Regions from separate parts of the Mesorhizobium sp. M7A.F.Ca.US.006.04.2.1 genome, predicted to be linked through region 2. Evidence: riboswitches for the same ligand, from Rfam matches in the RefSeq annotation. Region 2 holds a riboswitch; each other region holds the start of a gene.

Region 1 (2,196 bases), on a different contig from region 2:
CTGAGCGGCCTGGTCTCCTTCATCAACACGGTGATCCGCCTGTCGCTGACCTATGTCGACGAGATCATCCTCGGCTACAACATCCGCATCAATTCAGCCTCACCCTTCGAGACGGCGCGCCAAGGCGTCGTGCTCTATGCCCAGAACGGCAAGGTCATGGTCAAGAACGCCGTCTGGCTGGCGGTCATCATGTGGGGCGTGTCGTTCGTCATCTTTCTGATGATGCTGGCGCCTGCCGGCGCCATTCTGTTCCTGATGCCCGGCCAGCTCGCCGGCTGGGCCTTCGTGCTCGCCATCGTCTTCGCCTGGGCGTTCAAGGCGGCCTTCATCGAGCCTTTCGCCATCGCTTGCCTGATGCAGGTCTATTTCAAGACCATCGCGGGCCAGGTGCCGGATCCGGCCTGGGACGCCCGGTTGGCCGAGGCGTCGTCGAAGTTCAGGGAGCTCAAGGACAAGGCGCTCGCCTCCTTCGGCGGTTCGCGCTGGGGTACGGCCGGCGCCACACCCTGATCGGCCGGGCAGGTGGTGTCTGGTGAGGCAGAAACGGTGTTGAGGCGCGCCACGGTGGACTTGAGCTGTGCCTCGCCTTGCCCGGAAAACGTCTCGCTCATGATCAGTTCCGGCAGCGGCAGCCGCCGTCCCCAACCATGCGTTTCAAGGTCCGGTTTGGAAGCGAACTCGGAAACACGGCCGACGCAGAGATAGGCGATTGGCGTTACGTGATCCGGAATGGCCAACAGCCGCTTCAGCGCCTCAGCCTCGATGATGCTCACCCAGCCGACGCCAACGCCCTCGGCACGCGCGGCCAGCCAGAAATTCTGCACCGCGCAGACGGTGCTGTAGAGATCCATCTCCGGATTGTGCCAGCGTCCCAGCGGCGAACCCTTCGAGCGCTGCCGGTCGCAAGTGATGCAGATGTTGAGCGCGCTTTCGCAGATGCCTTCCAGCTTGAGCTTGCGGTACAGCGCCTGTTTTTCCGCCTCGATCGCCGGCAGTTCCTGCTCGCGCGCGGCCAGGAACAGGTCGCGCACCTCCGCTCGTCGTCCGGCATCGCGAATGACAATGAAATTCCATGGCTGCATGAAGCCGACCGATGGCGCGTGATGGGCGGCAAGCAGCAGCCGCGCCAGCACGTCGTCATCGATCGCGTTGGGCAGGAAATGGCTGCGCACGTCGCGCCGCGTGAACATGGCGCGATAGACCGCATCGCGCGCATTCTGGTCGAATCCATCGTCAATGGCAGCGGTCATATGTTCCGGCATCGCTTGTCCCCTTGCGATTGCAGATTCAAAACGGTCAGAGCGTACGCTGTGCGTCCAAATGGACGCACGTCGCTCTGATGCCACCCGCCCGACCATGCGGATGACGATGCCTGCCAGGCCGGTCTTCTGGCTTGGGATCAACCCGCGTCCGGTGCCTTCCCGTCATCGACAGTGGCATTTACCGGCGCGGTCCCCCTCACAGCGTTGGGCACGCCACGGAATTCAACCGTGTTCCCGATTCTCCCGCTTGCGGCGGGCACCAGGCAGTACCAAGGACTTTACGCCGAAGCGCCGGCGGGGCCAATGCCTGCGGCGACACGAATGGACGCAGGCGCGATTTTCCCCAGTCATCGGCCGCCCGTGCATGGCCTTTGTCGATCGGGGTCACTAGATTAGGACGATGACCACCCGTCTCTACACGCATCCGATCTTCCTCGAGCATCTCACGCCGCCCGGACATCCCGAGCGGCCCGACCGCCTGCGCGCCATCGAGCGCGTGCTCGATGAGGAAGCCTTTGCCGCGCTCGATCGTATCCAGGCGCCGGAAGGCGACGAGGCCACCATCCTCTACGCGCATCCCGCCGATTTCGTCGCCCGCGTGCGCGCCGCCATCCCCGACGAGGGGATTGCCCGCATCGATGCCGACACCACTGCCAGTCCGAAGAGCTGGCAAGCGGCGATCACCGCGATCGGCGCCGCCAACGCCGCCGTCGATGATGTCTTTTCGGGCCGCGCCGACAACGTCTTCGTCGCCGCCCGGCCGCCCGGCCATCATGCCGAAAAGACCACGGCCATGGGCTTCTGCCTGTTCAACACGGCGGCGATCGCGGCGCGTTATGCGCAGAAGAAACACGGTGTCGAGCGCGTTGCCATCGTCGACTGGGACGTGCATCACGGCAATGGCACGCAGGATATTTTCTGGGACGATCCCTCG
Region 2 (2,196 bases):
AATGATCTTTTTCATTTTTGGTACTCCAGTATCGTCTTTTTTCCGTCCGTCTAGCGGCGTGTCTTGGAAATGAAATCGCGTCGTTCGGACAGCCCCGATGTGGGAGGGCAAGGTCGTCTTTTCCAATCACGAAGTTGTTCCGTGTGGACCATGAATCCCCACCTTGAAATTGTGCCAATGGAATCTAAGGATGCATTTTTCTTCTTCATATCAGTGTGTTAGGTGTAGCCACCTGATGGATCACTGACTGTTTCAGAGGCCCAGCGTTCACACCGTCCTGCACGCACCGTCAACAGAAACGAACCGTTCGGTTCGATTTTAGGGCGAGCTAATAGTCACTTTTCGAAACCATTAACCTTTTTTGACCCCCCGCGAAGGGTCGGATTCGGGAAGATCGCAGCCGGCAAATGGCCGCCCGGGAGGTGGGATCTCGGCCCGCGACGAGCTGCAGTAGCGTTTCGCATGCCGTGTCGCGCCGCATGGATACGATGTCGTTTTCATGCCGACGGCGCGCCCGCGATCGTGGTTAGATCATACCATCTCAGGTGCCGCTTCGTGACGACGAGGCGGAGAATTGGGAAGCCGGTCAGAATCCGGCGCTGCCCCCGCAACGGTGGTGGAGTTCAAGTCGCAACGGGAGACCACTGGGCAACCGCCTGGGAAGGTGTCGCGATGGTCCGCAAGGACAACTCCAGAGCCCGGAAACCAGCCCGAGATTTTTAGACTCGACTGATCGCGGTGGGCGGTCAAGAGGTGGATAGCGCATGTCCGGCACACAGCCGGCCTGTGTTTCAATCCTTCCTCCATCACCACCAGTTCAGTCCTTAGAAACGAGGACAGGACATGGATATCCGCAACGACATGCTGAGGCTCCTGAAGGGGCGCCGGCAAGGCTTTTCGCTGGAGCAGCCCTTCTACACCGATCCGGACTACTTCAAGCTCGACATGGAGCTGATCTGGTATCGCGACTGGCTGTTCATCGGCCATGATTGCGAACTGCCGAAGCCGGGCAGCTACATCACCGTGCAGGTCGGCGATTATCCGGTCGTCCTTGTCCGCGACCAGCACGGCAAGATCAACGCCTTCCACAATTCCTGCCGCCATCGCGGCAGCCGCGTGTGCAACACGGAGAAGGGTACCGCGGCAAAGCTCGTCTGCCCGTATCATCAGTGGACCTACGAGCTGGACGGCCGCCTGCTGTTTGCCCGCCAGATGGCCGACGGTTTCGACAAGAGTGATTTCGGCCTGAAGCCGGTCGCCTGCGAGAGCGTCGGCGGCTACATCTTCATCTGCCTGGCCAAGGAACCGGCAGATTTCGCGCCGATGCGGGCGATGATCGAACCCTATCTTTTGCCGCACCGGCTGCGTGAAGCAAAGATCGCCTTCGAGAGCACGATCGTCGAGAAGGGCAACTGGAAGCTGGTCTGGGAAAACAACCGCGAGTGCTACCACTGCGCCGCCAATCATCCCGAGTTGTGCAAGACCTTCCCCGAGGCTCCAACCATAACCGGCGTCCATGGCGCCGACAGCGACCCTGAAATGGTCGCACACTGGGCCAGATGCGAGGCATCAGGCTTGCCGAGCAAATTCCGCATCGATCCGGCAGGGCAGTACCGCGCCACCCGCGCGCCCTTGCTGCGCGATGCCGTCAGCTACACCATGACGGGAAAACGGGCGGTCCAGAAGAACCTGTCCGACAGCGTTTCAACCGACCGCATCGGCTCCTTGCTGCTCTATCACTATCCGACGACCTGGAACCATATCCTCGGCGACCACGCCGTTACCTTCCGCGTGCTGCCGATCAGTGCCACGGAAACCGCGGTGACAACGAAATGGCTCGTCCACAAGGATGCGGTCGAAGGCGTCGACTACGACCTCGCTGAGCTCACCCATGTCTGGACCGAGACCAACGACCAGGACCGCCGCATCGTCGAGGAAAACGCCTTCGGCATCCTGTCGCCTGCCTATGAACCAGGCCCCTATTCGGAGCTGCATGAGGGCGGCGTGATCCAGTTCGTCGAGTGGTACGCGTCGTTCATCGGGCCGCGCCTTGCCGAAGGCGGCCGGCCGGCCCTGCGCAGCGTCGCCTAGCCCAGGGGATAAGAGGATGAATGCGATGACGGACCTTGGCCTCTATCGCCATCTCGACCAGATGACGCCCTGGAACGACAGGCTGCAGGTGCTGGAAGTGATCGG
Region 3 (2,196 bases), on a different contig from region 2:
ATCAGGCAAAGCTGTCGCGCAGGCTGGTCGCGGTGCCGGTGAAGCGGCCGCGCACCACGCCGACAACCGCGCCGAGCACCAGCCAGAACACCAGATTGGTCACGGTCACCGCCACCACGAACTGGTGATGCAGCCCTTCCGGAATCGCCGTCTCGTAACTGTCGGGCTGCGGTGCCCCGACAACATGCGGTGCGACGATCAAAAGGACGGCAAGGATCGCCAGCGGCAGCGACTTGCGGAACGCGATCAGGCCGAGACCGGCAGCGGTTGCCGCCACCGTTGCCCACCACCAGATCTGGCGCTGGGTGAGATCGGCGGCCGGCATGGCCGGCAGTTCCGGCGGCAGGCCGAGGCCCGGTGCCAGCGTGAACACGGCAAAGCCGGCCAGGCCCCAGAACACGCCCTGGCGCCAACCACCGATGCCGCCGGCGAATTCGGAAACCGCGACCAGGATCAACCCGAAGCCGATGCCGGTGACGATGTTGGCAAGCACGCTGAAGGCGAAACGCTCGAAACCGTCTGCCGGCGCCCAGCCCTCGTCTTCCGCCGCAGCAGTCGCTTCGGCAGGGGCCGGAGCGGCTGTGCTCATGGCATTGCTATTCGTTGCTGCCGGAGCGGCATGGTCATGGTGATGCCCGCCGCCCGCCTGTTCGTAGACCTCCGCCTTCAGGATCAGCGGCACGGTCGCATAGGCCTGCATGCAGGCAAGAACGACGCCGGCCACGAGCCCTGCGATCGCCGCGATGAACACGACGTTGCGAAACAGGTTCATGATGTCAGCCCCTCGTCAGTGGCAGGGAAATGCCATCGAATGGCGATAGTCGTGAGCCGCATTGTGGACCGCATCGATATGCGAGAAGCCGACAAAGCCCATCACGAAAATGCCGAGCAGCGCGGCAAGCGCGAGCTGCATGAAGCGCGACTGCGAGGAGACGGAAGCGCCGAGGGAGACGGAAGCGGTAGTCATGTCTTGTCCTTTCGCCCTCCACCCGAGGGCATCGAAGTCAGTTTCCTGTCGCCGGCAGGTCTCCTGGCTCACGGATCAGCGTCCTTCCCCACCTTCCCGAAGAAAAATCTTCAGTGGCATATGGAGAGGACTACCGCACACAGTTGCGGGGGCAGCCACGGCATTGGGCGAAATCCGCCCTTACCGCATTCCCTCTTGGCTCCAAAATGGAACCGGCGACACCGGCGACTATAGGCAGAATCCTCGCGTCCGGCAAACCAAATTCCGCCGGCGACCGTTGCGAATGCGCCATGAAGGTCAAAGCGATTTCGGCAGATAGCGCCACGTCACGAAGCCGCAGACCGCCGCCAGCAGGCCCAGCGTGACGAACACCGAGCCCAGGCCGAAGAAGGCCAGCACCACCGAATAGACCAGCGGCGGCGTCAGCTCGGAAAAGTCGAGATAGGTGCGATAGACCGCCGCCATCTGCGATCTTTCATAGGAGCGCACCGAGCGCATGAAGGCGGTCGAGCCGAGCGCATCGAGCGCAATGGTGAAGAAGGCGCCGCAGAGCAAGAAGGCGCCGGTGAGCAGCGGCACGGTTTCGCCGACGAAGCCCGCCGCCAGAAGCGCGACCGACATGGCGAAATAGGCAAATGTCATGGTCCTGCGGCCGCCAAAGCGCTTTCCCGCCTTGCCCCAGAAAATCGCCATGAACAAAAGCGCGTTGCCGGCCGAAACCAGCAGGCCGCCGGCCAGCTTGCCCTCACCCGTAATGACCATGAACAGCGGCCCATAGACGAAGAACGTCGTCCAGAAACAGGAGCGCCCAAACGCGATCAGCCAGGCCAGCCTGAGCCTGGGCTGGGCGATGAAGCGGCCGATATTGGCGAGCGGATTGGCTGGTCGCGTCTTGCCGGGACGGATCGACGGGTTGTCGCCGAGCCGGTAGGTCCAGAACAATGCCAGCAGCGCTAACGCGAACACGGCCACCGCGCCATGCGCGGCATAGACGCCGAAGCGCGTGTAGAGGAAGATGCCGAGCGTCGGCCCACCGGTCCAGGCCAGCATCGACCACGCCATGCGCAGCGATTCGGCCTGCATGAAGTCGGTCTTGCGGATGTGGTCCATGATGTAGAGGTTGAGCGTGATCGACAGCGCGCTGGCTCCCATCACCCGGCACAGCATGCCGGCCAGTTGCCCGGCAAGCGTGTCGGTGACGAAGAACAGCGAGCCGATGGCCAGCAGGC

What was found. A riboswitch is a leader RNA that binds a small molecule or an ion and turns the genes downstream of it on or off. The one in region 2 is predicted to bind cobalamin.
Region 1: it holds a riboswitch for cobalamin, as region 2 does, so the genes downstream of both, bluB (5,6-dimethylbenzimidazole synthase) here and EN925_RS08545 (aromatic ring-hydroxylating dioxygenase subunit alpha) in region 2, are expected to answer to the same signal.
Region 3: it holds a riboswitch for cobalamin, as region 2 does, so the genes downstream of both, EN925_RS29465 (CbtB domain-containing protein) here and EN925_RS08545 (aromatic ring-hydroxylating dioxygenase subunit alpha) in region 2, are expected to answer to the same signal.

The regions. Positions count from the first base shown of each region.
Region 1 covers NZ_RZQA01000121.1:3,949-6,144, forward strand. The annotation lists gene EN925_RS09305 (hypothetical protein) at 1-510, shown strand, start outside; partial or broken gene bluB (5,6-dimethylbenzimidazole synthase) at 633-1,358, opposite strand; cobalamin riboswitch at 1,361-1,541, opposite strand; gene EN925_RS09315 (histone deacetylase family protein) at 1,663-2,196, shown strand, end outside.
Region 2 covers NZ_RZQA01000106.1:8,624-10,819, reverse strand. The annotation lists cobalamin riboswitch at 527-729, shown strand; gene EN925_RS08545 (aromatic ring-hydroxylating dioxygenase subunit alpha) at 844-2,091, shown strand; gene EN925_RS08540 (hybrid-cluster NAD(P)-dependent oxidoreductase) at 2,117-2,196, shown strand, end outside.
Region 3 covers NZ_RZQA01000756.1:990-3,185, reverse strand. The annotation lists gene EN925_RS29470 (CbtA family protein) at 2-772, opposite strand; gene EN925_RS29465 (CbtB domain-containing protein) at 788-967, opposite strand; cobalamin riboswitch at 1,003-1,199, opposite strand; gene EN925_RS29460 (MFS transporter) at 1,265-2,196, opposite strand, start outside.